Regions from separate parts of the Peribacillus sp. P4_B1 genome, predicted to be linked through region 2. Evidence: a T-box and tRNA genes for the amino acid it is inferred to sense, from the RefSeq annotation. Region 2 holds a T-box; the other holds one or more tRNA genes.

Region 1 (24,057 bases), on a different contig from region 2:
TAATTTTCAAAGTTAAAGTATGGAAATCATTAATCTAATTTATGCAGCCGACCCTTTATATACTTTGCACGGCTCTCTATGAATTTCAGGATAAAATCAGGCTCATTATCAAAAGTTTTCTTATTATCCTTGATATATGGATCTTTTGAAACATAAGGACTTATTTGATCATGCATTCCCTGAATGATGGGTTTCATATGCTTAACGTTAAACCGGGTGTTCAAAATCCCTTTTAGGAGTCTTTGGTATCGAACACGAAATGCCCTTACATCAAGAATTCTAGCAGTCAATGTATTGAATCCCTCGATTCCCACATAATCCTCTTCCATCACTTTTCCGTTAACATCCCTGCCCCATGTCGCATCATAATCCCATGGAATCATTTCAAAGAGTCCAGTATCTCCATTTCGATACAGGGCATAGTTGTGAACAAACCCATCATAGTTTTGCGTGAATATGACACCAGCCAGCCAGCGCAGGTACTTTTCCACATCGACATAATTTACGATTTCCCTTTCAAAATCCGCCCTTGAAGTTGTATTGATTTGGATAATCAATTCTTGTAAATATAATTCATCCTTTGCTGACCCGCATTTTTTTTGATATCCCATTTCCAATGATTTTTTGATTCCTTTATCCAAATCACTCATCAATGAAAAATTTGCATCGCCGTCCACTGCATAGAAAATTGATCCCTTAGGAAGATCCCTATTCTTCAAATAAAATTCATCCACTGATTCCAATTCTAGATATATTCCCTCGTCCTTCCCGTTCAGATTCAGGAAAACAAACTGGGATTTCGGTGATAAAGTCCCGATATCCGCAAAAAAGTCTAAGGATAATTTATTTCTTAGTAAAGATTTATCCTTATACTCAGCATTTAAATGAACTTCCTTAGCATTCCTAAAAGTATTAGGTTTATAAAAGACTACATTATAAGACTTTTTCTGGAAACCGCGGATATGTGAGCCACGGTAAACAATATCAATATCCAATTTTTTTCTGTTAATGGTTAACTTTGCAGGTAAAGGATCATTGCACCATATATCCCTGCGAAGTTCCTTTAAATTTACCGGTGGAATAAAAAGCTGATATACAGGCAGCTTCTGGTCATTATTCATATAACCCTTCCCTTTCACTTTCCTATTAAATTATGGGAAAAAGCGAAGGACGTCACAAAAAAACAACTTTTTTTTTCAAAAAAGTTGTGCGTTTATCACTAGCACATTACGTACAAGCCGAATAGTCTAACGTATAGAAAGGAGGATATATATGTCAAACATCATTCGTGATATACAAAATGCGGTGGATAGAGCCAATTCCTTCGGGTTAAGCGATTTCATGTTTAATGACCCACGTTCAAATTGCCGTTCTTCACGTAAAAGAAACAAAAAAAGACGGTCCACTTGCAGCACTCGAAGACGCACTAGCAGGAATCGGTCCACTTGCAGCACTCAGAGGCGCACTAGCAGAAATCGGTCCACTTGCTGGAAAAGGTCCACTTCCGGCACACGATGGGGATCTTGCTGGAAACGGAGATCTACTTGCAGCACGCAAAGGCGCACTAGCAGAAATCGGAGATCTACATCCAGAAACCAAAGGCGCACTAGCAGAAATCGGAGATCTACTTGCAGAAACCAAAGGCGCACTAGCAGAAATCGGAGATCTACATCCAGAAACCAAAGACGTACTAGCAGAAATCGGAGATCTTCTAACCACGGCAGCGGCAACAGGAAATGGAATTGGGGCTTCTAGTTTCATCGTCCCTTTTCATGTATTTTAATAATTTATAAGACAAAGAGGTGTTTACATCAACGCCTCTTTTTTATATCCTGTAAACGAAAATTGAATGATTTTTTAATCCTCAAAAAAGGATCCTATCGGTTTCACATACCGGTAGGATCCTTCCATTTTCCCTTATTTGACGGAGACCAATTCGAACTGTGCATACACATCCTTCAGTCCTGCTTGAATGGCTTGACCAGCTTTCCCACGATAATACTTTTGTACACGATCAATCAATTCTTCGATACCATCTTTCAGGCAATACCCTCGCAGCAGGTGACGAATGAATTCCCTGCCATGTTCTGTAGCAAGTGTACAGGAAGCCTCGACAATGACACCATGTTTAAAATCAAGTTCTACCGTGATCGTGATGGAATCATATATATTTCTCGCTGCCATCCCTTGTGGAAGTTTTGCATGCCCTGCAATAAAGTATGTGTTCATCATCTGATCTCCTCTATCTATAATTAATGTACGGAAATTTGCTCGAAGGGCCATGCAGGCAATTGCTTGCGAAGCCCTTTATCTTGTCTGTAGCCAAGAGCGTATTCACCCTGCATTACAGTATGAATCTCACGGGTTCCTTCATAAATGACCGGAGCCTTTGAATTCCGGAGAAAACGTTCGACTGGATATTCATCCGAGTAGCCATAGGCACCATGAATTTGAACAGCATCATTGGCCGCTTCGTTAGCAGCATTACATGATATCCACTTGGCAAGTGATGTTTCCTTCGTATTCCTTTTTCCTTGATTTTTTAAGGTACCCGCTTTAAAGACCAGCAATCTTGAAATCTCTAAATTTGCGGTCATCTTGGCAATCATCTGTTGAACGAGCTGATGCCTGCCAATCTCTTTTCCGAAGGTACTTCGTTCATGGCAATACTTCAAGCTTGCTTCAAGGCTTGCTTCAATTAAACCTACAGCACCTGCGGCCACTGTAAACCGGCCGCTGTCCAATGCCGACATGGAGATTTTAAAGCCCTCACCTTCTTCACCAAGCCTATTCTCCACCGGAACTTTTACATCCGTTAAAAAGACTTCGCCTGTATTCCCCGCACGGATTCCTAATTTCCCTTTAATGGCTTTCGACTCCACTCCCTCAAAAGTCCGTTCCACTATAAAAGCGGTAATTCCCCTTGAGCCGGCATCATGATCCGTCTTGGCGAAAATAAGGAAATGATCTGCATAATCACAGAGCGAAATCCAAGTTTTTGATCCATTCAGGATATAATGGTCCCCAACACGTTTTGCCGTTGATTTCATTGACGCTACATCAGATCCTGCATTCGGTTCAGTCAGCCCAAAAGCGCCAATCTTGGTCCCTTTTGCTTGAGGAACTAAGTATTTCCGTTTTTGTTCTTCCGTCCCCCATTGCAGCAGGGTCATGCTATTCAACCCTGTATGTACAGAAACTGCGGTTCGGTAAGCCGTATCGCCTCGCTCCAGTTCTTCACAAACGATGGCCAGGGTATTATAATCCATTCCGACTCCACCGTACTCTTCTGGTATACAAACGCCCATCAACTGCAATTCCGCTAATCTTTTTAAAATATGTGGCTGGAATTGACCCTGCCTATCCCACTCTTGAATATATGGGATAATTTCCCTATCCACGAATTTCCTTACCACTTTCTTTACACTTTGCTGCTCTTCTGTTAATTCGAAATTCATCATTAAAATTCCTCCTAAATAATTTTATTTTCCTTGAATTTGCTTATTTGGTCTGGACTATATCCAATTTCAGCCAAAATGGAATCGGTATGCTCACCATACAACGGCGGATGCTTTCTCATCGTAACCGGCGTTTTCGAAAGGTTCAGGGGCGATCCCGTCACTCTAAGATTTTCGATTGTCGGATGTTCCATGTTCACCAACATGCCTCTTGCGATGATTTGTGGATCCTCGAACATCTCTGCGATATCATTAATCGGACCATTGGGTATCCCTGCATCATCAAACAGCCTTTTCCATTCTTTCTTTGTCTTTCCTCTCAACGAATCCTCTATAATCCGTATTAATTCTTCCTTGTTTTGCAAACGTTTTTCATTATGCTTAAACTGTTCCTGCTCTGCTAAATCAGGTCTGCCTAAAACGGTTGTGAATCTCCTGAACTGATCATCATTTCCTACAGCCACGACAAGCTCCCCATCCCTTGTCCGGAACGTCTGGTATGGAACGATATTGGGATGTTGGTTTCCCATTCGTTCAGGGGTCAAGCCACTGAATAAATAGTTGCTGGAAACATTCACCAATGAAGAAACCTGACAATCCATTAACGAAATATCAATTTCCTGTCCTTCCCCCTCTTTATCCCTATGATGTAAAGCGGATAGAATGCCAATGCCTGTATACAAGCCAGTCAATATGTCAGCTATGGCCACTCCGACCTTCACGGGGCTTCCATCTTTTTCTCCTGTGATGCTCATCAAACCACTCATTGCTTGAATGATATAATCATAGCCAGGCAAATCTTTATAAGGACCGGTTAAACCAAATCCCGTAATCGAGGCCATGATCAATTTAGGGTTAATTTCCTTTAAGTCTTCATAACCTAACCCCATTTTTTCCAATGTACCCGTCTTAAAATTTTGAATCACTATATCCCCTGAAGACACTAATTTTTGGAAAATCTCTTTCCCTTGTTCAGATTTTAAATTCAAGGTCATGCTTTGCTTATTTCGATTGGCACATAAATAGTAAGCGCTTTCTCCTTGGGCGAATGGCGGACCCCACCCTCTCGTTTCATCACCTGATTCATGATGCTCAATTTTAATTACATCCGCACCCAAATCACCGAGAATCATTGAACAGAACGGTCCCGCCAAAACACGGGAAACATCGATAATCCTGACTCCTTCCAAAGCTCCATTCATATCATCACCCCTTTCAAACTATCAGGATACACAAAAAAGAGCCAGTAAAACCAACAATGTCATACATTGATGTTTCACTGACCCTTATCCACGAACTGTCTTCCTGCAAAGGAAGATCAAGTGAACCAAGTCAATTTTTATGAATTCCAGATTTATGACAAGCCGGCCATGCAACAAGGTAACTTGTTGTCATCGGTTTGGTAAATTAAGTATAGTTTCATTTTTTGAATTTTGCAATAACTTTGTTGGGTGTTTTTATTACTTCCACTGAAATACTCTTTAGCATACTTCCCGTTTAATATAAAAATACTTCCAGGTCTCCCTCAAGCTAAAGTAATTGGAATTGCCTTTATTCGTGAGGCATGTGATGATTGGATATACATAACTGTCTATATTTAAAATGAGAATTTTCCATACAATCAATTATCGGTCGACAGACAAGGAAAGATTCAAAGGGAGATGGCAATATGGTCAATAAAAAAAAGGAAATAATCGAAGCGATCAAGAAATACCCAACCATTATCATTCACCGCCATGTTAATCCGGACCCCGATGCATTGGGATCACAAATCGGCTTACAACGGCTTTTGAAGCACTCCTACCCTGCCAAGGAAGTTTTTGTGGTTGGCGAAGAAGTGGATAGGCTTTTATTCATTGGTGGAATGGATGTCATTACCGATAAAAAATACAAAGGGGCATTAGTGATTGTTTGTGATACCGCCAACCTTTCACGGATAAGTGATTCCCGCTATGATCACGGGGACCTGCTGATCAAAATTGACCACCACCCCGAATATGAACAATTCGGTGACCTTTCTTGGGTCGACCCTTCTTATAGCTCTGCAAGTGAAATGCTTGTTGATTTATTTTTGCAATTTCCAGAAGGCTTTATCATGAATAAAGAAGCAGCTAAATCATTTTATGCAGGAATTCTAGGTGATACAGGGAATTTCATGAATGGGAATACCACTCCTAGGACATTAAAAATGGTTTCGTACTTAAGAACTTATAATTTTCAGCCAGAAAGAATCCATAACTGGCTTAATATAAAGTCGAAAAACTCTTCAAGACTTCAAAAAGACATTCTCATGAGCTTCAAGGTAACCGATAAAGGGGTAGCTTACTTCATTATTACGGAGGATTTGTTAAATATGTATGGAATAGATCGAATCGAAGCTTCGAATTTAGTAAATACTCTATCAAGTGTAAGGGGAACCAAAATCTGGGCTTTCTTCATCGAATATCCTTCTGAAATCCGTGTCAGGATTCGTTCACGGAGTATTCCCATCGCTTCTGTCGCACGTCAATTCAATGGGGGAGGACATTCACTGGCGTCAGGTGCTACCATCCATTCCTGGGAAGAGGTTGATCATGTTATTCAGGCATTGGATCGAGTCTGTCCATAATACAGGAGTTCATGACAGTGCCGTGTTTATATGTATAATCATCTTCTCAGGCCATTATAACGGATTAATCCGACCTAAACTAGATTTTTTCGACCTTTACCGGAATACAAAAACACGCCCAAGCCTGGATGGCTGAGGCGCTTTCTCATTACAATTTACTTGGACAATTTTTCAAGAGTTGATAGATCGATCATGCCTTTTATATCACTGCTAGGAATATAACCGGCTTCTTTGCTTATGTCAGCCATTTCCTGGATGACTTGCTCATTAACTTCAGTTGTCACTTCCAAGCGTGAAAATGCTGAAGCCACTTCTTCTTTACTTAATTCTTTTCCAGTCAGTTCCTTCAAATGCTTAATAACCAGTTTTTGGCTTTCTTCAGGGTTGTCCTGTATAAACTTCACCGCTTTTTCATGCGCTTTCAAATAGGAAGCAGCGAGCCCCTTTTTATCCAAGAACTTCTGGCTTGCAGCCACTACCGTATTAGGTGAATCTTTTCCCCATGCAAATTGATCCCAGTCAAGCACTAACTTTCCTTTTGCCTGGTTTTCCAATACATACCCCCATGGTTCCTGGGTAGCAGCTGCATCGACTGATTTTTGGACAAAGAGAGCGGTTGTGTCAGCAGGGGCTGCCGCATACAACTCAACTGTTCCCCCATTTGTAGTCGGTTTTAAGTCAACATCTTGAAGAGCTTTCCTAAGCATGACATCCTGTGTGCTCCCAATGACGGGAATCGCTACTTTTTTACCGTCCAAATCTTTTAAATCCGTTACCTTGCTGTTCTCGCTGGCCACTAGAACGGCACCGCCATTAACAGCGCCAGAGATCAGATGGTATTCAGGGTTTTTCACGTAAAAGTTAAGCAATGGACCAGGTCCAACCGTTCCGACATCAATAGCGTTTGTAGCCATTGCTTCCATGAATAATCCGCCATTGGCCACTGTTTTGGTTTCAATCTTAACATCTTTACCGAACTCTTCTTCAAAAAAGCCTTTTTCAAGTGCAATGATCGTTGCACTGTGAGTTAAATTAGGAAAATATCCAATTTTCACAGTTTGTTTACCAGAGCCTTTTTCCTCTTCTTTACTGGTGGATTGTGTGCATCCGCTTACTATTCCGATTAACAATACGGACATAATAAGGGCAAAAAATGATTTTTTCAGCATATTTCCCTCTCCTTTTACACTATAATCTTATTAATCTACCGTTGGTTTACTCCCCATTTCAGTTGAACATTACGCTCTAGGCGTGAGAAGACAACATTATCCACGATTGTTCCAATGATTGCGATAATGATCATTACGGAGATGACCAAATCCATTTGTCCAAGTGATCTGCCCATTTCCAGCAACTGTCCAAGACCGCCGCCACCGCCAAGTAATTCACCTGCCATCAATGCACGCCAAGAAAATGCCCATGCAATTCGCAGCCCGGATATAATTTGTGGAACAGATGCTGGTAAAATTACGGTACGCAGAAAATGAAAACCGGTTGATCCATATGTTTTGGCAACACGTTGATACAGCTGGGGCACATTCCGGAATCCACTTGTTGCATTAACTGTCATCGTCCAAGTTGCGCCGATCGTGACGATAAAGAGAATTGAAAAATCATTCAATCCAAACCAAATTATTGCCAAAGGGAACCAAACGATACTCGGGATGGATTGTAAAGCAGTCACTACGAATCCAAGCGTATCCTCAACCAGTTTAAAGCGCCAAATGAAATATCCTAAGATTAGACCTATTATAATGGCAATCGTGAAGCCGATTAGGATACGGCCAAGGCTTTTTCCGATGGCTTCGGTTATTTGTCCGCTTACTAGTCCATTAAACAGAGTTTCCAACACTTGAGTCAGGCTGGGAAACATGAAGTCCGGAAGACTGGAAAGTCTAGATGTGACTTCCCATATCCCCGCTATCATCGCGATGAATATGATTCGTCTTAAAGCTGTAATCATTCCCCATTTCCTCCTTCAGCACTTTTTCAATTTCCTCCTGCAAGATCGATAGAACCCTTTGTTCAGTATGCAAAGTTACACTATCCGGCATAACTCCATCTTTCATGGAAGGGACGGAAATCGTCTCTTTAATTTTCCCGGGACGGGTTGCAAAGACGATAATTTTTTCGGAAAGCTGAACAGCCTCACGAATATTATGGGTAACGAAAAAAATGGTCACTTTAGTTTTTCTCCAGATTTCGAGCAGCTCTTTATGCAAGACCATCCTCGTTTGCTCATCAAGAGCAGAAAATGGTTCATCCATCAACAGGATATCAGGTTCCATCACCAGCGCTCTTGCGATGGCTACCCTCTGTTTCATCCCCCCCGAGAGTTGATGTGGATAGGAGTCAACATATCTGCTGAGGTGAACCATTTTTAAAATGTCCAATGCTTTGGCTTTAGCCTCTTCTTTGGGAATCTTCTTTAACTTCAATCCGTATGTAACATTTTCAAGAACCGTCAACCAAGGAAATAACCCAGCCTCTTGAAACACTACAACCCGCTCCGGACCTGGCTTCATCACCTTTTTTCCAGCTACACGTATTTCACCTTTATCAGCCTTATCAAGGCCGGCAATTAGATAAAGGAGTGTCGATTTGCCACATCCTGAAGGTCCGACGATCGAAACGAAGCTTCCTTTCTCGACCTCTATATTAATCTCATCGAGCACCTTTATGCTTTCTTTCTTTTCATTCGAAAAACTTTTTTCAATGCCATCTATTGTTAAATACATAAAGTCACCCCACTTTTATATCGCACCGATTAACTAAACATTATTTCTTAATAATGATTAATCCAATGGTTTTTGTCAACAATAAAAATGCAAAAATTCTAATTTATCGGTATCTTTCTATTAAACTGTCAATGTATTGATAAATATTCCAATTTTACATAAAGGTTCATATAAACAAATTCCATTCAACAAATAAAAAACCTGAGCCCTTTTCAAGGGTTCAGGCTGATTTTTCAGTATCCAGTTTCATGCCTTCATTTCAGTTATGTTAACCGAGGTCACCGCTCCATTCAGTAACTTAAAAAATCCTGCTTCCATACAATTTATCCTTCATCTTTTGCGTCCTTTCATGCAGTGGCTTTTTCAATATGATGCCAAAGCTGAGCGTGATTATTAAATAGAGGAATAAGATGAATATATCCTTGCCAGCGACACTCCAGGTTATCCCTCCAACTGATTCACGAAGTAAACCAACGGCATAGGTAAACGGCAGGAAGGGGTTGATATGTTGGAAAAATGGCGGTGTTACTTGAATGGGGAAGGTGCCTCCCGAGCCTGATATTTGAAGCACCATCAGAACTACGCTTATTCCCTTCCCAACATTCCCCAGAACCGATACGAAGGTGTAGACCATTAAAGTAAATACTGTACTTATCAAGACGGAAAACATGACGTACTCGAATTTATCTACTGCATATACATCAATCAGAAAAAGGTTACCGATGGATACGGCTAATGCCTGCATCAATCCAATGATGAAGAATATAAGGTACCTGCCAATATAAATTTGATATGGACTGTAACCCTTTTGTGTGACGCTCACGCTAAGCATGGAAATCAATATTGTCCCACCCACCCAGAGGGAAAGTGCCGTGAAGAAGGGGGACATGGCAGATCCATAGTTCGGAATGGGAAATAAACTGTGTTTATTGAGCAATACTGGCTCCGAGAAAAAGTCACTTTCCTGTTCAATATCATTCTTTAGGAAATCAATCACTTCTTCCATATTATAAGATTTATCGATTTCTCTCATTTTAGAAGCCAGAGCCTTGATTTTTCCCTCGATCTCCGGAAATTTATCCTGTAACTTATCGATATCTCCCGTACGAGTTACTAACGTTCGATTCGTCTCATTCAACAATGTCTTCACTTCAGGAAGAGCTTGGCTTCCCTCCTCAAGCATACGCTGGGCATTCTGTAATATAGTATCCGTTTCAGCCCAAATTTCATTGAATTTTGGTCCTGTCTCCTTTGAAAAGGTATCCTGGAAGCTTCCCAAGACTTCATCATTATTTTCACCAAGATTTCTAAGTGAGTCGAAGGAATGGTCATTCAGTGCTTGAAGTTGATCCGAAGCATTATCCCGTAAACCATCCACTAGATTTATTTCTGGCTGAAGGCGGTTTTTTTCACTAAATTGATTGACGCTCACCAATAAGTTATACATACTGTCCAAAAGATATAACTCTTTATTTATCCTCGTTCTCCCTTGTTCAACTAGCTGATTCCCCTCATTACCGGACAAATCCTGATCCGCTAACCTATTTGCAAGCACTAAAATCGATTCATTATCACTCCTGATGCTCGCAATATCATTTTTCAAGAGTGGATGGATTTCGGCAAATGCCTGCTTGGTTGAGTCTACATAATTGGAAACACCTGACACCAATTTGTCTTTTTGTGATGTTAAACCTTCTATTGAATCTAGACCATCATTGACCATTTTAATGATTTCTTCTGCTCTTTTCACATGTGTTTGTACGATTTTCAGATTTTGTTCAAGCTCCGGAAGTTCTCCCTCTAATAAATACACCATATTCTTCATTTTCTGAATTGTCGGCAACTCATTTTGCAAGGTGATTCCCAGTTCATTAAAGATTGCAAGAATACTCCCGCTAGCTGATTTGATAAAGCTTTTGCTCACATTTCCCACAATGCTGTTGGCCCCCGCTGCCGTAATTTTAGGAGCAATGGAATTGATTTTTTCATTCACATAATAATCAATCTCCGCTTTAATAGGGTCATCGGTCATGATTGTCGCAATATGCTCCGAAAAATTCTCTGGAATGATGATGGATGCGTAATAATCCCCCTTTTCCACTTTTGCTAACGCCTCTTTTTGAGTTGTGAATCTCCAGCCCAAATCTTTGTTTCCCTTTAACCCCTCTATAACTTCCTTGCCTATATTTACGGCTTCGCCATTTAACTCCGCACCTTTATCATTATTTGAAACACCGACAAGGATTCCTTCCGTATTTGCATATGGGTCCCATGATGCAACAATATTAAACCACGCATAAATGGATGGGATGAACATAAGAAACACAACAACGATACAAATAAAGAAATTTTTATAAATGCATTTTAAATCGTCAATGAATATCTCCCGAATATTACTCAAAACATACCCCCGTGCAAAAAGTATTTTGATACTATTATTCGAAAAATGTTCTAAATCAATACTAAGTAAACATATCCATGGATTTTCGACACCAAATAAAAAGAAGCAAGTAACGATATGCTACTTGCTTCCTATTTCACCTATTTTGAATGCCTGATTTATAAGGAAGTACGTTTCATAATTATGTTGATTTTTGAAACACACAGTGATGATACTGATTCAGGAATGCATATTGAAACAGTGAACGATATAAAAAAATGTAAGGCCGAAAACTATAGGGTCCCTTTTATTGAAAAGGGACATGTAAACTGGTATACCTCATTTTTAATAGTTGATCAAATTAATTACAAAAAAATCCAATTAGTTTCCCTACCTATTTTTGACTTATGCCTTCGTTCAGGAAGAAAACCAATCCTTATTAAAGAATCGCTCCCTTTATGGAATATTTAAAATATGGCCACGACCCTAAAAAACTTAATTCTTCTTCAACTTTCGCACCCAAATTACAGAATAATGGGCTTGCTGTAAGAACATACTATGACAAACGAACTGTCGGGATTTTTAAAAGGGAGAAATAGTCATGCCAGGATCTGTTGAAATCATCTTTCGAACCTTTACAGCTTTTATTTTATTATGGGTATTTGTCCATCTGCTCGGTAAACAGACGATTGCCCAAAGGACCTATCACCTTTATATCGCTTCAATTACGATGGGGACAATTGCAGGCAATCTAGCATTCAATATTAAAATTAAATTCTTGTATTTTATCCTTGCAATGATTATTATGGGTGCCGTCGTTTTTATACTGAATCTTGTAGCGGTTCGAAATCCGCGCTTCGGAAAATGGATTGCTGGAGAACCTGTTGCCTTAATTCAGAAAGGACAGATTCTTGAGGAGTCCATGCAGCGAATGGGGTATTCACTGGATTCTCTTAAACAGGCTTTGCGGGGCAAGGATATCTTCCATTTTGATGAAGTGGAGTGTGCCATATTAGAGATAAATGGCTCCCTTTCTGTATTAAAAAAAACAAAATACCAAAATACCACCAAACAGGATTTGGCTATACGGTCCTCAGCTGGAACTATACCGATAGAGATGGTCTATGATGGGAAGATCCTATACGAAAACTTATCCAAACAAACCTACGATGACGAATGGTTAATGGCTGAACTTAGAAAAAGAAACCTTTCTGTTATTGACATCTCTTATGCTGTCGTAGGGACAAAAGGAAATTTGTCTATTGACTTGTTTAAGGATCAATCAAGGGAATGATCTTTAGCATTTCAGTAAGTATCATAATCAGTATTAAAAATAAATTCGGGTATGGAAAGAAAAAGTGGTTTTTCCAGAAGGAAAAACCACTTTTTCACCGTACTATGGATTTAACCCTTTTCAATCACGTTTATCAATTCTCTTAAATAATCCGGCAGATCAGGTGGACGTCTGCTTGACACAAGGTTTCCATCTACGACGACGGGCTCATCTATCCAAGTTGCCCCTGCGTTTTCCATATCATCTTTAATGCCAGGTGTACTCGTTACATTCTTCCCCTGTAAAATTTTCGCGGATATCAACACCCAACCAGCGTGACAAATTTGCCCAATGGTTTTTTTATTTTCTTCCATGCTTTGAAGGAGCGATAACACTTCAGGAAACCGGCGAATTTTGTCGGGTGCCCAACCGCCCGGTACAAGAATGGCATCATATTCTCTAGCATTGATACTGCCATACTCATAATCAGAAATGGCTGGTACACCATATTTTCCAATGTATGTTTCATTCGCCCTTTCACCAGCGAGGTGAACAATCGCCCCTTCTTCTTTTAAACGTAAAATCGGATACCAGAGCTCTAAATCTTCAAAATCATGGTGCACAAGACAGATTATTTTCTTTCCTGCTAATCTCATGAAAATCTCTCCTTCTTTCGTACTTTCCGCTTTACCATTCTTCCCTATTACTTCCCTTTTTCTACTGCCTGTACACTTAACATACAATTACCGATGCATCAACATCCGGCCTAAAAATCAACCTTTACCAAGTACAAACCAGCTGCCTCCGCCATACGACCCGTTTGGATTCTTTCTTTTGACTCTAAAATACTTGGTATATTTTCAGCATCTATTTCACCCAACCCAACTTCTATCAACGTCCCGACAATCTTTCTAACCATATTATAAAGAAATCCATCGCCTCGCACTGCAATTTCGATAAAACCGGCATTTTCTTCTATATCAATGGAATATATTTCACGCACCATGGACTTTTTCTTAGACTTTGCATTTGAAAAAGCAGTGAAATCATGTTCACCTATAAAATGTTGACATGCATTTTTCATTCTTGTGATATTCAGCTTTTCCTCTACATGCATACTGTACTTTCGCATGAAAGGATTTGTATATTGCTCGTTCCAGATCTTATACAAATAGGTTTTATCCTTAGCATTATAACGGGCATGAAAACGTTCAGGAACTAGCCTAACCTCGACAATGCTGATATCCCGTGGTAAATATCTATTCAAATAATTCATGATTTCAACTTCAGTCAGATTTTCACCGATCTTAAAATTGGCTATTTGGGCAAGGGCATGTACACCGGCATCCGTTCTGCTGCATCCGATGATTTCAATTTTTTCCCCTACCATTTCCGTTAATACATTTTCAATTTTCCCTTGAATCGTATCATCACTATTACCGAGTCGTTGCCAGCCTCTATAACGCCCGCCATCATATTGAATGGTCAATTTATAATTGTTCATTGCTTCCTCCTTATATTATTCCTGTATAGTCATCTAAACAGAAAATTCTTGATAAATTACAAGCCCACATACAACCCCTGCTTTATGAGAAAAGATGGTTTCTTCTTAGAAACACATCAAATTGTTAAGTTTTTATTTTTGTAATGTATTTTTGTACATCCAAAAATTATTCCTTAGAAGTTTCACTGCCCCCTGCCGTTCGAGTTAAATTAAAGAATTCTTACTTTTTTGGGAGAGGAGAGAAGGAAAAGATAGAAAAAGGATAGACATGAAAAAGATCCCCACGAAATTAGAGTTAGCATCGGGACCCTGTATGATTGGGTTACACTTTTAAAACTGATTTGACACACACTCCACATATGGAAAATGTATGTGTGATTCATGGGTTATTTCTTTTTATAAAGCTGTATCCCTTTCTATTCTCCTACTAAAGTGAGATGTCCCAAACGAAACCTGAAAATGGGAAGCTCTATGCCGTTCCATAGTAAATCCTAGCCAAAGTCAAATGTACTTCTGCATAGTCTACCAAAGAGGCTAACGTCATGCAACGAACGAGTCATTCAAAAGTTTTTGCGTCTTTATTCCTTAGAGATGACTACCTGAGTATAGTAATGCTTAACAACTTTCAAATTATATGTCCAGCATACTCGATACTGTAATAGAAATGCCCTTTGGAAAATCCATACTGCAATACAAGGAAAAGAAACTGATGTTAGCAGTAACATCTTAACATTTACAAATTCATTTTCTTCACAGTAAACCTAGCATAATTGAATGTTACTTAAGTGCTTTCTCTTCATGAAATTCTTGAATTCGAAATTTAAAAGCAAAAAAACCACCTCACATATTTTAGCGTGAAGTGGTTTTTAGGCATTCTATGGTGTTTACCTTGAACCCATCATACAGTCGTTGATTTAAAATAAAAAACGGCAAGAACATTGCTTAGCAATGCTTTCGCCGTTCGGATGACCTGTGAGGGATTCGAACCCACGACCCCTTCCCTGTCAAGGAAGTGCTCTCCCACTGAGCTAACAAGTCGTATGTAATAACTGATTAGTAAAATACTTAAGCACATAATTTATTATATGTTTTTTTGTTAAAAAGTCAACGCATTATATTAAAAAAGTTTTATTTTCATCTTATTTTTTATTGCCTATCCGCAAAACAAGAACTGGCGTTCCCTTTTCACTTGCATAAGAAACGTACGTTCGCATATAATGATTGCAAGTAAGTCAGCAAAGGAGTGACAAGGAATGAAATATATACTTCGAAAACATATGGAAGAAAACGCTCCATTAGAGATAATTTATCTCTCCGAACAAGGAAAGATTACGCAGCGGAAAATCCAGGTGCTTGAAATTTATCCAGGCAATTTTCACGCATTCTGTTTTCTAAGGCAGACAAAACGGACATTTAAAATGGACAATATCCTTTCTGCCCGCCTCATTAAGGCCAGGTTTGATAGGTCGGGATGAAAATTGGTCGACAAGATTCAACCGATCAACTCTTCTTCTTCCTGAATGTCCTTTTCCTGTTCAGTTAACGATTCTTCTTCATCTCTCAGACGATGAGCTAACCTTGAGGCGGCACTCGCGGCAATACTTGCAACGATATCATCCAGGAAGGTATGCACGATTCCTTCTTGCTTCTTATCGAGTTCGTGAATGACGCCTATTTTATTTTTATCCAAATGGCCAAAGGTCGTTACAGCAATGCTTCCGTAACCGAGTACTGCACCAAAGGCAATCGTTTCATCCACTCCGAATAACCCTTCATCAGATTCAACAATCGATTGCAGGGGCTCTGATAGCTTTTTTTGCTCTGCCAGTCTATCCAGCTCCACACCGACTAAAATGGCATGTTGAATTTCCCTTTTTAACAGGACACGCTCGACGCTGTGGATGCATTCCTCCAGCTTAAGATCAGCTTTATACGGGAACTGCAATTCAAAAACGATTTTTGCAATTGCCTCCACACTTACACCACGCTCTATTAATGTTCGTTTAGCCGCCTTTGTTACTTCCCTGCTGTGTACTTGTACATCTGCCATTTTATTCGCCACCTCTTTTATTGTATTATTTTCCTATATGCTAGTATTATAGCACCTTATAATTTAAATTTTTAGAAAATATAATGAAAATATTCTATTCTAAATTCTTCTCACAGGAAAAAATCGCTAGGCTATGCTAAAATAGTCAAGTAAGTTGTTTTTCATTATTAATTATCATCGAGGTGCGGGAAAATGAGTTTACGCAAAGGCACAATTAAAGAGTACATGTTTAAAAGCGAAGCTTTAGCAGAAGAGTTGGAACTACTTGTTTACTTGCCTGCTAATTTTTCGCCACTGTATAAATATTCGCTTGTGATTGCTCAGGATGGCCGTGATTATTTTCAAATGGGCCGAATTGGTCGCGTAGCCGATGAACTATTAGGGAACGAAGAGATCGAGAATATCATCGTTGTCGGCATTCCCTATAAAGACCGCTTTGACCGCAGGAGCAAATATCATCCGGACGGGGAACAGCACATTGCATACATACGTTTTCTTGCCCATGAACTTGTCCCGTTTTTAGATGATGAATTTCCGACCTATCAAATGGGACATGGTCGAGCTTTGATAGGTGACTCTCTTGGTGGTACAGTTTCTTTATTGGCCGCACTAAAGTATCCCCATACATTCGGGAAATGCATCATGCAGTCGCCACTTGCCAATGAAGCAGTAATGGATGCTGTACGTAATTTTGAGGATCCGCATCTCCTCGAACTTTACCATGTGATCGGGACTGGGGAAACTGATGTTCCGACGACTGATGGCAACAGGTCAAACTTCATAGAACCCAACAGGGAATTGCATAAATTATTAAACCAAAAAGGATTTCCATGCTTCTATGAAGAATTTGAAGGTAATCATACCTGGAAATATTGGCAGGCAGATTTAAAAAGAGCACTATTGGAAATGTTCTAACTTACTCGTAATCATCTCTTTTGAGATGGTTTCAAGAAAAACATGTCCAACTATAATACAACAATAAAAAAATATCAGGAGGTTTTATTTATGAAATATGGTGTTGCAATTTTCCCTTCAAAAAAACTTCAAGATTTAGCTAACTCCTATCGAAAAAGGTATGATACGAAATATGCTTTCATTCCACCGCATTTAACGCTTAAACCAACATTCGAAGCGACGGATATGGAAATTTCGACGATCGCGGAACAATTAAAAGGCATTGCTCAAAAGTGCAGTCCTTTTACGATGAACGTAACGAAAGCGAAGTCCTTCCAACCCGTAAGCAATACTATTTATTTCAAAGTGGAATTATCCGAAGGGCTTCAAGAGCTGCATGATGCACTTAATAATGAGGAATTCATGAAAAGTGAAAATGAACATGCATTCGTCCCGCATATTACCATCGCTCAAGATTTATCCGATAATGAGCATTCTGATGTTTTAGGCCAATTAAGCATGCTTGACGTTAGCCATGAAGAAGAGGTGAAACGAGTTCACTTGCTGTATCAGCTTGAAGATGGGGCATGGACCGTTTATGAAACATTTAGATTAGGAGCTGAATGATTTCGTGTTTGTAAAAATTGCAGAGAACAGCCAAGAGCTTGAAAATGCTTATATGATTCGAAAAAAAGTATTCGTCCAAGAACAAAAAGTCCCTCTTGAAGAAGAGATCGATGAATATGAAGAAGAGTCTGCACATTTCGTTTTATATGATGATCAGGATCAGCCAATAGGTGCCGGGCGCTTCAGGGTCATCGACAACATTGGTAAAGTCCAGCGCATTTGTGTACTATCATCGGGCCGAAAGAATGGTGCCGGTGCCATGATCATGAACGCTATTGAGGAATACGCAAGCGAACGGGAAGTACCTCAATTAAAGCTTGATGCCCAGGTGCACGCGATTCCTTTTTATTCAAAGTTAGGATATGAGATCGTTTCCGACGAATTCATGGATGCTGGCATTCCTCATAAAACGATGACGAAGACCATTTTATGATATAAAAACGCTGTCCTTTCAGTTTTCTGATTGGACAGCGTTTTTTTGTTTGTTCATGATCTTAAATTATCGTTTTATAAAAAAACCATTTCTGTTCAATGGCAATCTCCGCAAAAATACATAGACTATATATAGAAAGCAAGAAGGAGGGAAAATTTTATGGGCAACAATGAATTTAACCTGGAGGAGTCTCAAAAAAGATTAATGGAACTGCTGGTTTCGAGGACTATGAGAAAACATGGTTTCAAAAAGGAAAAAGTCGATCTAACTGAAAAAGAAAGAAATAACCTTAGAGAAACCATTCGCTATTTACAAGAGCAATCGCAAAAAATCATAAACCAAGACAAGAACATCACGGAAAAAGATGTTAATCCAATTACAAATTCCATTCACAACAAATTCACGGATTCCAAAGATAAATGATTCACCATTTCACCTAATCAAACCCTACTTGCTGGGGAGAAATAAGTAACAGAGAACATAGCAGCACTTACATTTCATTCCTGAAGCTCCAGCTTCTTTTATCATTCATCCCCCCACACACTAATACTTTCACTAAGTATTAAAAAATAGACGAATTAACTGATTTATTCGTCCAACCCGATTAACCATCAAAGCATATTTTAATAGGGAATAAAACCTAAGGAGGAAAAAACAACATGAACCAAAATGTATATCGTAGCAACTGTAACACTCATGAAGACTCTGAAAGATCATGGTCAGCCCTAGATTCCGCTTCACACCACCCCCTGACAGGATTCTGCAATAACGAAGACGACTCGATCGAACAAGAGGCAAGACAAGACAATTCTCAGGTTCAACTTTCCGAAGAACTAATTTACATTAAAGATTCCTGTAATGTAAATATCACTTCAACAGATGTTAAAGCGGCTCTTTCTCTACAATCCGCTCTACAAGCAGCTATTGCGATCATCGTAAGCATTTCCGTTGCAGATAATGATAATGCTGATAGGATTACCCAAGAATTAATCCAATCTTCTAATGTTAAACAAATCACGCGCCAAAAAACAATTGTTGAAAACAGCCGTGATATCGACGTTGTAACAACTGATGCACAAATCGCTCTTAACATTCAACTTTTACTACAATTATTGTTAGCTCTAATCGTGGAAATTGACGTTCTCTAAGAGATCAACACAAAAAGGACACTTCACGTGTCCTCTTTTGTTTTTCTTTGCAAAACTAGACACTTTCGTTGAAATACCACCCTTTTGCTGTCATTTCAGCCGTAAATTCTTCACTAACCCACATGTCCATTTGATTTTTATTAGCACCTGCTCCATTCGTCCTTTCCCGATTATGATATTGAACTTGATTGAATCCTTCAAAGCTTCCCATTTCCTCTTCCAACACTTGATCAAAGCGGATCGGTTGAATGGGTTTCGTTCCTTTGACAATTCTTACTTTCTCTTCAGGTCCGACCGTCCGGTTGGCATATTGAATAAAATCAAATTGTGTAACAGGTGCTATGTATCCCATAGGAATCCCACCTTTATTTACATAGTTATGTTGTCATTTAAATACCCGTCTGGAATGAGATTTAAACACTATTTCCGCATTCTTTTTTCCTAATCTTCTGGTATGATGAGTATTGCCGATATTTTTAATAGATTAGAGGTATCCATTTATATGAATCAAGCAAAATCTGGCAATGAAATCGTACATTTACATACCGTTTCAGCTGGTGAGCTGCAGACACTTTTTGAAAAAGGAAAACGTGATCAGCTTTCTTGTATCATTTGTCATAAACCAGTGAAATTATTTATTGGAATCCATGAGACACCCTATTTTTATCATAGTGACCCATCGCAGGCTCACTGCGAAATGCCAAATTCAGAACCGATAAATGAGGACAGACCATTAGAATATATGGAACAGAATGGATTTAGGATTCCTACATCTCGAACCATTACAGAAACAAAAACCATTACGGAACCCTTCCTTAAGAGCCGGACCATAACTGGCAATCCGAAGTATTCAGATAAACCTTCTGCCCTGGAACAATCAGAGGAACCATACTTTCAGGAACTATCCTCATCCGGGGTTGTTCTAGATGCAGATCAACTCAAAGCGGTAATGACCATCGATGGACCAATTCTCGTCCTATCAGGAGCCGGCAGTGGGAAAACCCGGGTATTAACGGTACGTACTGCCTATATGCTCACAGTGAAGAAGATTGATCCAAAAAGTATCATGCTTGTAACATTCACGGCAAAATCTGCAAAGGAAATGCAGCAGCGTCTGCTCGGCTATCCCTATATGACGCCTTCCCTTGTTTCTCAAATAGTTAGCGGGACCTTTCATAGCATCTTTTATAAAATCCTGATTTTTCACGAACCATCCAAATGGCAGCGCGATTTCCTATTGAAGTGGGAATGGGAAAAAGAAAAGATATTGAAACAGGCTGGCAGGGAATTGGAACTTGATGATAAGGAATTTGCATATGATCAAGCTCTTCAACAAATTGGGCTTTGGAAAAATTCCTTGGCCTTTCCAGAAGATATTAAACCGACTGACGAGTGGGAGAAATCCTGTTTATTTTTATATAAGAAATATGAAGAATATAAACAGCAAACAGGAAAATATGATTTTGATGATATGCTTGTAGGCTGTTATGTATTTTTAAAAAACCACCCGGATTTTTTGAAGAAATATCAGCAAAGATTTAACTATTTTTTGGTTGATGAGTTTCAGGATATCAATAAAGTCCAATATGAATTGATAAAACTCCTCTCTGCTGAATCAAAAAATGTATGTGCGGTTGGGGATGATGATCAATCCATTTATTCTTTCCGCGGAAGCGATCCGAAGTATATTCTGAATTTCAATCATGATTTCCCTAGATCCCAAGTGGTAAAGCTGACCGAGAATTATCGCTCTTCTCATGAAATTGTCGCTACAGCGAACCGCTTGATCAAGCGCAACCAGAACCGGATGGAAAAAAAGATGACAGCACAGCATGATTCTGGTAATCCCCCTGTATTATTTTATCCTTATGATGAGGAATTGGAAGCAACGATGATCGTATCCGACATCCAAGAAAAAATATCCAAGGGAGCAAACCCTGGGGACTTTGCAGTTTTGTATAGGACACACACGATGTCCAGGGCCATTTTTGAACGGCTAGCCGCTTCAAACCTGCCATTTGTCATTGAAAAGGATGCAGATTCGTTTTATCAGCGCAGGGTCATTCGCGGCATGCTTGCCTTTATGCGCCTGAGTTTGTTTCCCCATGATAGCAAGGCAGCATCTGATGTCCTTTCCTCCTTATTTTTAAAGCAAAGTATATTACAGGAGTTAAAAGCAATGACAATACTGCAGGATTGTGATTTTATCGATGCATTTGCTTTTGTTAAGACAGGACATGCTTTTCAAGAACGAAAATTAAAAACGATTCCGGGACAGATTCGGTCTTTAAAAATTATGTCGCCACTCGTAGCGTTAGAGATCATCGAGAAAGATTTAGGATACCAGGAATATGTAAAAAAACGCGGTAATGATGCGAACCTAGAAAAAGGATCCGATGACATCCGCGACCTAAAGGTGGCGGCAAATCGTTTTCCAACCGTCGCCGCTTTCATTGAACATGTCGATCATATGACTGCGATGGTCCAAGAGATTAAACAGCTATCGAAACACTTTAAGGATGCCATACAGCTTACCACCATACATCGTTCCAAAGGGCTTGAATATCAAACCGTATATGTCCTTGCTGCTGTCGATGGCAGCATTCCTCATGATTTCGCACTTGAATCATACCGAAAAGGGGAGCTGGCCCCTCTTGAAGAAGAAAGACGTTTGCTCTATGTTGCAGCAACCCGGGCTAAAAAGGATCTTTACCTTTCCATTCTGCAAACTAGACGGGGACGGACCGCTTATCCATCACGTTTCTTGAAGCTTTGACCAAAAGTGAATAATATCTCTCTTTGAAATACGAAATGGGAAAGGCCTGTACTTTAGCAGGCCTCAGACTGTAGACAAACTCGATGAAAATCGAGTTTGTCTACAGTTTTTTTTTGAGGGTTTTAAAAATTCGAACGTTGATTAGAACGTAGGGCACTCGCTTTCCGCGGGCGGTCGGGGAGCCTCCTCGGCTTTCGCCTTTGGTGTCTCCCCTAGACGCGCTTTTCCCGCAGGAGTCTCGAACACCCGCTCCAATCAACTTTGTCTTGCCTTTTAGATGGAACACTTTTGCCTGGAGTCATTTTTGTTTTAAAATAAAAGTATTAAAACTTGAGGTGATGAGGATGCTTTCTAAACATGATTCTATTCAGCGAGATCAACTTGAAATGATTACTTTAGATCAACTGGTGCCACCGAACCATTTGGTTTGTAAAATGGAGGCTGCCATTGACTTCACTTTCATTTATGACTTGATGAAAGATATGTATTCAGAGGTAGGACGCCCAAGTATTGATCCAGTTATTTTAGTTAAACTGACTTTCATTCAATATACCTTCGGTATTCGTTCCATGCGTAAAACGATTGAAGAAGTTGAAACTAATATGGCTTAGGAATTTCAAAAGGGGTTCGGAATGTTAATTCCTAACCCCTTTTGTCGACAAACTGAGGCCTGCACTTTAAGGCCTTTTTTTCACTTTTTATTTATCATATTGGAAATGGTCCCGAAATCCAGTTTATTCCCTTCAGATACAATGGAATGGACGATCTTATCTTCCGTTTCCTTATTGACCGGCTTATTTGCTATTTTTGAAACGCGCTTGATGACGCTTCTAACTGTTGTTTCATCTTTGAAATTGGCTCCCTGTAGAGAGTTTGCCAACTCTAATACATCTTTCATATTTACGCCCGTTTTACCTTCTATGTTTTTAAAAAAGTTATTATCCATACCTAAGCCCCTCCCTTTTCTGTACCTATCCTATGTATTAACAGAAAAATGGTGCTAGGCCCTCACAAATAAAAATAAATGGAATAGGCTTCTTCTGCCTATTCCATTTACGTTAGCAGCAGAAAGAAGCCCCTACAATGATTAATAGGATAAACAAGACAACGATTATCGCGAAACTAGAACCGCCGTAACCATAGCCTCCGCCATAACCGCCTCCATAGCCATAACAGCTGTTGCCACAACCGTAGCCACCGAAACCAAACATACTAAATCACCTCGCTTTCGCTAAAGCTTACTGATAACATATGTAGGTCTGGACAAATATGTATAGGCCATGTCCTAGTCCAGGCTGCCTATTTCCGTTATTTTAACCTTTTGGTCTGAAAACTAACGCCCCGATAAATCCAAAGATGATAGCTGCAGAGATACCGGAACTCGTAATTTCAAACATACCTGTCAGTACGCCAACGAGACCGTGTTTTTCCGATTCCATCATTGCCCCGTTCACGAGCGAATTCCCAAACGAAACGATTGGTATGGTTGCTCCAGCACCGGCAAAGTCAACAAGCGGTTCGTATAATTCAAACCCGCCAAGAACAGCTCCTATTACAACGAACAGGCTTAACGTATGTGCTGGTGTCAGCTTGCCAACATCGAAAAGAAGCTGGCCGACTACACATATCAAGCCACCGATGACAAAGGCCCAAAAAAACATTGCTAACATCCAAATCTCTCCTTTTTCATGATTTCATCCCATATTCAATGGCTACCGCATGGGCAATGCACGGAATGGAATCTTTTTGCTGGACGGATAGCGGTGACAATAATGCTCCTGTTGCAACAAGCAGGATTCTTTTATATTTACCAGAAATCATTTCATTTAGTATATGGCCATATAAAACCACAGCCGAACATCCCGCACCACTCCCGCCTGCCAAAGCAGGCTGATCCTTTTTAAAAATCATCAATCCGCAATCTTTGAATTTTTCCTGATTGATATCGCAGCCCTTTTGTTTTAATAAGTCAATGGCTGTCCCTCTGCCTATTTTCCCCAAATCACCAGTAATGATGTAATCATAATCATCCGGGGTCAGACCAGTATCTTTGAAATGGGCAAGAATTGTATCGATAGCGGCCGGGGCCATCGCTCCCCCCATATTGAAGGGATCTTTCAATCCCATGTCAATGACCTTTCCGATGGTGGCCGAGACGATATGGGGAA
Region 2 (8,390 bases):
TAGCCTGAAAAAGTAAAGTCTGCTCCTTATCATGGTTCAGTAAAAATAAGGTTTGGATGGCTGCAAATGAAATGAAGGAATAATCAGCTTCCTTTCTTCATAGATTGATATTGGTATAGGTACCGTTTCCTGAAGCTGAAAGGAGGAGTTGTCTTGTCGCAAGAAAATGAATCGTATTTACGATTTTCTTTAGAGGAATCCGTTTGGTTCCAGAAGGGACAGGAAGTGGCTGAGTTATTTTCCATTTCTCTGGATCCAAATGTGACGATTCAAGAAAGTGATCAATATGTTTTTATACGAGGCTCGTTAGATTTATGCGGTGAATACAAAGACTCGCAAAATGGTGAGGAAGAGGAGTTTTCGCAGACCTTTTTGCCAAAAGCCGTTCAAAAGGTCGAGAGGCATCCTGATGGACTTACTGAGTTCACACACCGTTTTCCGGTTGATATAACAATTCCGAATAATCGAATTGCCTCATTAGAGGAGATCGATGTCTCGATTCAAAGCTTTGATTATGCCATGCCTGAACATAACTGTTTGAAATTGCAGGCGGATTTGTTGATAACCGGAATTTATAATGATTCATATGTGGAAGAACGGTTCGATACGGAGCAGGAAGTTGGGGAAACAGAGGAACAAGAAGAAACGGACGGTGAAAACGAGTCATATATTCCATATGCGGCTGCAGTGCCGCCAATCCCAGATTTTCAGCCTGTTTTCCGAGATGAGCAGGAGGAAGAGTTATACACGCCTTTTTCTGCAGAGGCAAAACGGGTATCTGAAGCAAACGAGGAAGAGGAAGAGGAACCAATCTATTTAAGCGATCAGCATGGTGTCCCAGTTTTTGAGATTCCCGTTTCACCATATCCTGAAGAGGAGGAGTGGGAAACGGAAGTGCACAGACAGGAAGAAGTGAATTTTTCTATAAGTGATCAGCCTGATTCAGCAGAGGTACCTATGTCATCCATGGAAGAGGAGAAGCAGGAGGAAAATGTAAGCAGGCAGGAAACCATGGAGAAAGTCGAGACTCCTAGAAAGACTTTGATGGAAGAGGAAGCAGTGGAAGAGCCAAATCATGTAATCAATCATATAAGTGTCCCAGTTGAGAATAGCCCTGTTTCAAATTCCGAAAACGAGGATGTCATCCGGCAGGAAGAAGCTGAGGCTGCAGCGGGTCCTATCCTTAAGGAACATGCGAAGATGGAACATGAAGAGGAAGCAAATTCGTCGTCCATAAGCGATCTATTCAAAAAGAAGGAAAGACCAGCGCCGCCAGCTAAGGAAGTTAAAAATTTCAAAGGCAGGAAACAAGCCGTGGAGCGTGATGATAAGGAAACCGCTGAACATGATGAAAAGCAGCTTTCCATCATGGACTTATTCGGTCGGAAACAAGAAGAAGAGCTGGTAAGGATGAAGGTTTGTATTGTCCAGCAAGGGGAAACGCTTGATGACTTGGCTCAACGTTATGATGTTACGGTTCAATCCATACTTTTCAGTAATGAGTTGGAGTCGAACCAGAACGTCCATGAAGGGCAAGTCATCTATATACCGAAGGCGGTTGCGTATAAGAATTGACCAGGACAGAGAGCAGAGCATATGGTCTGCTCCTGTTTTTTAGAGCAGCCCGGATTTAATTACACCTTTTGGTGGCTAGAGGAATCGAATAATCGGATTGTTGAGCGTTTATAGAGAAAGTGAGTGAGTCTCGTGAGGGAAAACGAGAATCAGCAGCCTATTAATCGGGATCATGACACGGAGACCGTCTTGAAGGAATACGCCATGTATGTACAATATATTGAGGACTTCGGGCGGGTGAAAAAAGTATACAGTGATCGAGGTACATTTGCGTTGAAATCCATTGTACCGCATAACGGCATTGATTTTATCAGGAATGTTCAAAAACTGTACCATCGAGGCTATAACCGGATCGTTCCCATTTATCAAACGATGGATCAGCGTTACGCCGTCCTTCATAATGGACGTTTGTATTACCTGATGCCCTGGCTTAATAATGAAGGGGACGGGGAGCGTGATGAAAAGCATAAGCAAATGTTCAGGGAGCTTGCTCGGATGCATACGCTGTCCGTAAAGGAAATCCAGGTGGATATAGAAGAACGGGAAGCTCATTATGAGCGGACGCTTGATGCCTGGAATAACGAGAAGGACTTTATGGATGAGTATATTGTCAGCTGCGAAAAGAAGTGGTATATGTCTCCATTTGAAATGACGGTTTGTTCATTCTTCACTGATATTTCACAGGCACTGAAGTACTCGATCAAGAAATTTGAAACCTGGTATGAAAAAACGAAGGAAAGTGAAAAGGTTCGAACCGTGATCACGCACGGAAAGGTCTCTTTGAAGCATTTCGTTAGTGATGAACGGGGGTATGGCTACTTCATCAATTTTGAGAATTCGAATACGGCACCGCCTCATTTCGATTTACTGCCATTTCTCGTTAAATCGGCCAGGACCTATCCTGTCCAATGCGATGACTGCGTCGACTGGCTATATAACTATTTTCGTTATTTTCCTTTGAAAGAAGAAGAATTGCTGCTCATGCAAAGTTATATGGCTTTCCCTGGATCAGCATTGGAATTAGTGAAGGGTTATTCCGATGGCAGGAGCCATCGTTCAGAGCTTGATAATGTTACCCAACTGCAGAGGCAATTTTGGCTCCTGAAGAATGTAGAATATATGGTGATGAAAATCGAAGAAATCGAACAGAAGAAAAAGGCGGCTGCCGAGGCTGCCAAAGAAGAGCAATCACCCCCAAGCTAAATATACATGATTGGATCATCTCCAGTCATGTATATTTTTTTGCTGTGAGGGAATAATTAAATCCATTCGAAATATAAAGACAAGGCCAAGAAAATAAAGGCGACTAACAGGAGCATATCGAAGAAAGTAGGGAAAATCAGCGTACGTAATCCTTGGAATACGATAAAGGGAATGATGAACTGCTGGCAAACACCGCGGAATTTTTTCATCCAAGGCGGTAAAGTATAGGGAGTATATCTTCGCTTCATATTATTACCTTCCTTTTTAGGACTTCTTTTATTATATGGGTGGGTAGTGGGAAAGGTGAAAAAGCCGTCACATTAACTGTTCCTGGAGTATAAAATAAAGAAAATGGCCGGGCAGCGGGAGTGAATGCGTGAAATGAGACGCTTCCTGGGAAAGTAAGCGAAAAGATGATTGACTGGAGCCCCATATTTTTTGTACTATATACTATATGCATTCAATGATTTTACATATGAATATAATTCAATGCAAAGACCGGAAATAGTAAGATGAAATGCACTTTTCAGAGAGGAAACCAATTGGTGCGAGGTTTCCAGGCAGCAGCATCCGAAGTCGTCCGCGAGCAGTTTTCGTGAAAGATCTTAGTAGCGAAGGCCGGTGAAGAGCCGTTATCCGATTTGAGAGCCGAAAGAGATTTTTTTATTTTTCGGAAAAAAGGTGGCACCGCGAACAACTTCCTTCGTCCTTTTGTGATGATGGAAGTTTTTTTTATGCCCAAAAAGGAGGAAATGATATGGAAGAGAACCAAATTTCGATGCCAACTAAATATGATCCGCAGACGATAGAGAAAGGCCGCTATAAATGGTGGCTTAATGGGAAGTTTTTCGAAGCGACGGGTGACGATAAAAAGGAACCATATACGATTGTCATCCCGCCCCCTAATGTAACCGGTAAGCTGCATCTTGGCCATGCTTGGGATACGACACTTCAAGATATATTGACACGCATGAAAAGGATGCAAGGCTATGATGTATTATGGTTGCCTGGCATGGACCATGCCGGTATCGCCACTCAAGCAAAGGTTGAACAAAAGCTTCGCTCGGAAGGCGTAAGCCGTTATGACCTTGGACGTGAAAAGTTCGTTGAAGAGACATGGAAATGGAAAGAGGAATATGCGAGCCATATCCGTGAACAATGGTCAAAGTTGGGTCTTGGGCTTGATTATACCCGTGAACGCTTCACTCTTGATGAGGGGCTTTCAAAAGCAGTACGCGAAGTTTTCGTCTCTCTTTATAACAAGGACTTGATTTACCGGGGCGAATACATCATCAACTGGGATCCATCAACGAAAACGGCGTTATCCGATATCGAGGTTATTTATAAAGATGTGCAGGGTGCATTTTACCATATGAAATATCCGTTGGTTGACGGGTCAGGTGAAATTGAAATAGCCACAACACGTCCAGAAACGATGCTAGGCGATACTGCGGTTGCTGTACACCCTGAAGATGATCGTTATAAACACCTGATCGGCAAAATGGTTCGCTTGCCAATTACAGGCCGGGAAATCCCAATTGTCGGTGATGATTATGTCGATATGGAATTCGGTTCAGGCGCGGTTAAAATTACTCCGGCCCATGACCCGAATGACTTCGAAATTGGGAACCGTCACAATTTGGAGCGCATCCTTGTCATGCATGAAGACGGTTCGATGAATGAAAAGGCTGGTAAGTACGAAGGTATGGATCGCTTCGAATGCCGTAAGCAAATCGTCAAAGACCTTCAGGAAGAAGGGGTGCTCTTCAAAATCGAAGATCACCTTCACTCAGTCGGCCATTCAGAGAGAAGCGGTGCTGTTGTTGAACCATATCTTTCGACTCAATGGTTCGTAAAAATGCAGCCACTGGCTGATGCATCCGTTGAACTTCAAAAAGGGTCCGATGAGGAAAAGGTTCATTTCGTACCAGATCGTTTCGAAAAAACGTACCTCCACTGGATGGAAAATATCCGAGACTGGTGCATTTCCCGTCAGCTTTGGTGGGGTCACCGCATTCCAGCGTGGTACCATAAAGAAACAGGTGAAGTGTATGTTGGCCACGAAGAACCTGCGGATGCTGAAAACTGGGAACAGGATACAGATGTTCTGGATACATGGTTCAGCTCGGCATTATGGCCATTTTCGACTATGGGCTGGCCTGATAAGGACAGTATCGATTTCAAACGATACTATCCAAACGGAGCACTTGTAACAGGCTATGATATCATTTTCTTCTGGGTATCGCGGATGATTTTCCAAGCACTTGAGTTCACAGGTGAGCGTCCATTTGAAAATGTACTGATCCACGGTCTGGTTCGTGACGAACAGGGTCGCAAGATGAGTAAATCGCTTGGCAATGGTGTGGATCCGATGGATGTCATCGATCAATACGGTGCCGATTCCCTGCGTTACTTCTTATCTACAGGCAGCTCACCAGGACAGGACCTTCGTTATAGTACGGAAAAAGTGGAAGCGGTTTGGAACTTCTCGAATAAGATTTGGAACGCATCCCGTTTTGCTTTGATGAACATGAATGGCATGACTTATGACGAAATCGATTTAAGCGGTGAGAAGTCTGTAGCCGATAAATGGATTTTGACGCGCTTGAATGAAACGATTTCAAACGTGACGAGACTTGCGGACCGTTATGAGTTCGGTGAAGTGGGCCGTGTGCTTTATAACTTCATTTGGGATGACTTCTGTGACTGGTATATTGAAATGGCGAAGCTTCCGTTATATGGCGAAAATGAAGCAGCGAAGATAACGACCCGCTCGATCTTGGCTTATGTACTGGATAACACGATGAGATTATTACACCCGTTCATGCCATTCATTACCGAAGAAATCTGGCAGAACCTTCCTCACCAAGGTGAGTCGATCACTGTTGCCGCTTGGCCGGAAGTTAATGAAGGATTGACAGATACAGCTGCAGCCGAGGAAATGAAGCTGCTTGTTGAAATCATCCGCTCCGTCCGTAACATCCGTGCTGAGGTGAACACACCGTTAAGCAAAAAAATCAATTTGATTTTAAAAGCTAAAGATGAGTCCATCTTAGAAACGTTACAGAAAAACAGCAGCTATATCGAGCGTTTCTGTAATCCTGAACAATTGACGATCGGAATCGAGGTCGAAGAACCTGCTCAAGCCATGACAGCTGTCGTAACTGGTGTAGAACTGATCCTTCCGCTTACAGGACTGATCAATATCGACGAAGAAGTGAAACGTCTTGAAAAAGAACTCGACAAACTTAATAAAGAAGTTGAACGCGTACAGAAAAAATTAGGCAACGAGGGCTTCGTTAAAAAGGCGCCGGCAAGCGTCATTGAAGAAGAACGTGCCAAAGAAAAAGACTATAGCGAAAAACGCGACTCTGTGATCCACAGGATCAGCGAACTGAAACAACTGTAAAACAAAAGGATGAACCAGCTATATGCCGGTTCATCCTTTTGTATTTAACGCAATTGATGCCATTCCCAGAATCAAATGTTCCGTTGGGAGGATATTCTTTCTTTTATGAATAGGAGGTAATCCCGTACGATATTCATGTCGCTTAGTGCACTTAATGTCCGGCTGCCGACGACATCCTCGATTTCGTTGAGCATGAGGCTGCCATCTTCGGCAAATATGAAATCGATTCCGACCAGGCCAAAATCAAATGCCTCGATTACTCTTTCTACAAGGGTTAAATCGGATGCGGTCAGCTCATATAACGAAGCCGATCCCCCTAGCGTGTAATTTGCCTTGAAACTTGAAGCGGATTCCCTAAGTACAGCTGCCTTCACTTTTTTACCAACTACAAAGACACGGATATCCCTGCCGAATAAACCAGGTTTTTGGACAATCCAATTTCCGTCATTCAGTTCGGCCAAATCATCGGCATGCTCGATTAAATAAACTTGTTTCCCGCCGCGGCCGCCTGTTTCTTTAGCGATGAAAGGGAACTCCATATCCTCGGCATTCGGCCTTCCGTTGCAGTAAACGGTATCGGCCATTGGTATCCCCAGCGAGGACAAATATTGATGCGTCTTTGCTTTGTCATTCGCGATTTCGGATACGGATGAGGAGTTAAAGCAGGCAATCCCCAGTTGCTCCAGTTGCCTAGTAAAAAAAGGATCGATGGTCCGGACGATAGCAAAGTCAGGCAATGAAATTGGCTTCATCTCATGTTCCACGTACAATTCGTTGAAACGGTGGCCGATCCTAAGGTCCTCCCGATGGAGAAAGTGTAAATCAAGATCAAGCTGACTGGCTTCGCCAAGCATCCAATCTATGTATCCTTTATTATTTATGGCATCCTCACGGTTATAAATCAACCAACCCGCTTGTTTTTTCATCAGATGCACTTCCTTTTCCTAATTTGTTCAAGATATAATCGAACATGCTATCAGCGATGTTGATGCCTGTACATTCATAAATATTCAGTAAATGAGAATTCGAATTCACTTCGCACAAAAGCGGTCCCTCTTCACCGAACAGCAAATCGACGCCGGCGAAGTCGGCACCTAGAATCTCCGCACATTTGATGGCAAGTTGTGCTTCTTCCGTGGTGGGTGTATAGGGGGCAGCCTGACCCCCAGCAGTCATATTAGCTCGGAAGTCGTGCTCGGAATGGCGTTGCATCGCTGCTATGACTCGATTGCCGACGACATTAACACGAATATCCCGTCCCTTACTGTGTTCGACGAATTCCTGAATGATAAATGGTTTGTGGCCAAGATTACGGATTGTCTTAAATAACTCATCCTCTGTTTGGATCAAATATACTTGTTCCCCAAAAGAACCGTATGCTTCCTTAACGATAAGTGGATACCCAAGTTCAATGCCGATTTGTTTAAAGGCATCCATATTGACCCTTTCGATACCTTCGTACGTAAAGGGGGGAAACAAGGTTTTCGGCATCGGTATGCCATGCCCGGCCAATGCTTGATGTGTTTTTGCTTTACTGTCACAAATATCGATAGCTGTACTGCCGTTATATACGGGGATGCCGAGCAATTCCAAATGGCGAGCCAAATGAATGTCTTTATCCATGAACAGAACAAAATCAGGCAGCTTATCAAAGGCTCCTTTAATTAGAGGCACTCCTTTTTCAATTATGGGTATCAGATCTGAATTACGGATAAGGGTTGCCATGATTTCTTTCCTTTCAGCCGCCTCCTTAATGAACAAAGCTAAATTGGAAAACTTATCATGCTGTAAATAGCCGTTAACGACGATCCAACAGTGAAGATCTGAAGGTTTCATTTTAAAACACTACCTTTCATCTAGGTTAATCGTTCATATATTGATAAAATAATATTAACGCATAAGAGCGGTATAAAGAAAGAGGAGGCTCAACGATAATGGTAACAACCATGAAGGAAATCAATCATTTTTTTGAACGGCGCCAAGTTCAATTGGGTATGAATTTTGGCTTATCAAGGATGGAAACATTATTAACTAACTTAGGTGACCCACATAAGGCGCTTAAGTATATTCACATTGCAGGATCAAACGGGAAAGGATCTACCTTGCAATATATGAAAGAAATCCTTCTAGCTGAAGGGGTACGTGTCGCTTCCTTCACTTCACCTTATTTAATACGGTTGAATGAACAGCTGAAGATAAATGC

Evidence for each region. A T-box is a leader RNA that pairs with one kind of tRNA and senses whether it is charged. The one in region 2 lies ahead of AC1DVK_RS02145 (valine--tRNA ligase), so its partner is inferred to be a tRNA-Val.
Region 1: it has a tRNA-Val gene. The T-box ahead of AC1DVK_RS02145 (valine--tRNA ligase) is inferred to sense a tRNA for this amino acid. The anticodon was not compared.

What each region holds. Positions count from the first base shown of each region.
Region 1 is NZ_JBFUHM010000006.1:97,365-121,421, forward strand. It holds gene AC1DVK_RS05180 (CotH kinase family protein) at 30-1,121, opposite strand; partial or broken gene AC1DVK_RS05185 (hypothetical protein) at 1,273-1,326, shown strand; gene AC1DVK_RS05190 (hypothetical protein) at 1,349-1,783, shown strand; gene AC1DVK_RS05195 (DUF3870 domain-containing protein) at 1,918-2,229, opposite strand; gene AC1DVK_RS05200 (acyl-CoA dehydrogenase family protein) at 2,253-3,458, opposite strand; gene AC1DVK_RS05205 (CaiB/BaiF CoA transferase family protein) at 3,473-4,660, opposite strand; gene AC1DVK_RS05210 (DHH family phosphoesterase) at 5,128-6,066, shown strand; gene AC1DVK_RS05215 (aliphatic sulfonate ABC transporter substrate-binding protein) at 6,222-7,235, opposite strand; gene AC1DVK_RS05220 (ABC transporter permease) at 7,271-8,029, opposite strand; gene AC1DVK_RS05225 (ABC transporter ATP-binding protein) at 7,962-8,804, opposite strand; gene AC1DVK_RS05230 (YhgE/Pip family protein) at 9,103-11,205, opposite strand; gene AC1DVK_RS05235 (YetF domain-containing protein) at 11,786-12,478, shown strand; gene AC1DVK_RS05240 (type 1 glutamine amidotransferase domain-containing protein) at 12,589-13,113, opposite strand; gene truA (tRNA pseudouridine(38-40) synthase TruA) at 13,224-13,961, opposite strand; tRNA gene AC1DVK_RS05250 (tRNA-Val) at 14,928-14,999, opposite strand; gene AC1DVK_RS05255 (hypothetical protein) at 15,215-15,436, shown strand; gene AC1DVK_RS05260 (phosphatidylglycerophosphatase A family protein) at 15,454-16,011, opposite strand; gene AC1DVK_RS05265 (alpha/beta hydrolase) at 16,204-16,926, shown strand; gene AC1DVK_RS05270 (YjcG family protein) at 17,017-17,532, shown strand; gene AC1DVK_RS05275 (GNAT family N-acetyltransferase) at 17,537-17,965, shown strand; gene AC1DVK_RS05280 (hypothetical protein) at 18,125-18,388, shown strand; gene AC1DVK_RS05285 (spore coat protein) at 18,625-19,113, shown strand; gene AC1DVK_RS05290 (hypothetical protein) at 19,169-19,465, opposite strand; gene AC1DVK_RS05295 (ATP-dependent helicase) at 19,616-21,889, shown strand; partial or broken gene AC1DVK_RS05300 (transposase) at 22,234-22,497, shown strand; gene spoVIF (sporulation-specific transcription regulator SpoVIF) at 22,581-22,835, opposite strand; gene AC1DVK_RS05310 (YjcZ family sporulation protein) at 22,948-23,100, opposite strand; gene spoVAE (stage V sporulation protein AE) at 23,203-23,559, opposite strand; gene spoVAD (stage V sporulation protein AD) at 23,576-24,057, opposite strand, start outside.
Region 2 is NZ_JBFUHM010000002.1:132,717-141,106, forward strand. It holds gene spoVID (stage VI sporulation protein D) at 154-1,575, shown strand; gene ysxE (spore coat protein YsxE) at 1,699-2,778, shown strand; gene AC1DVK_RS02140 (hypothetical protein) at 2,835-3,026, opposite strand; T-box leader at 3,264-3,492, shown strand; gene AC1DVK_RS02145 (valine--tRNA ligase) at 3,536-6,187, shown strand; gene AC1DVK_RS02150 (ATP-grasp domain-containing protein) at 6,259-7,113, opposite strand; gene AC1DVK_RS02155 (ATP-grasp domain-containing protein) at 7,082-8,023, opposite strand; gene AC1DVK_RS02160 (bifunctional folylpolyglutamate synthase/dihydrofolate synthase) at 8,122-8,390, shown strand, end outside.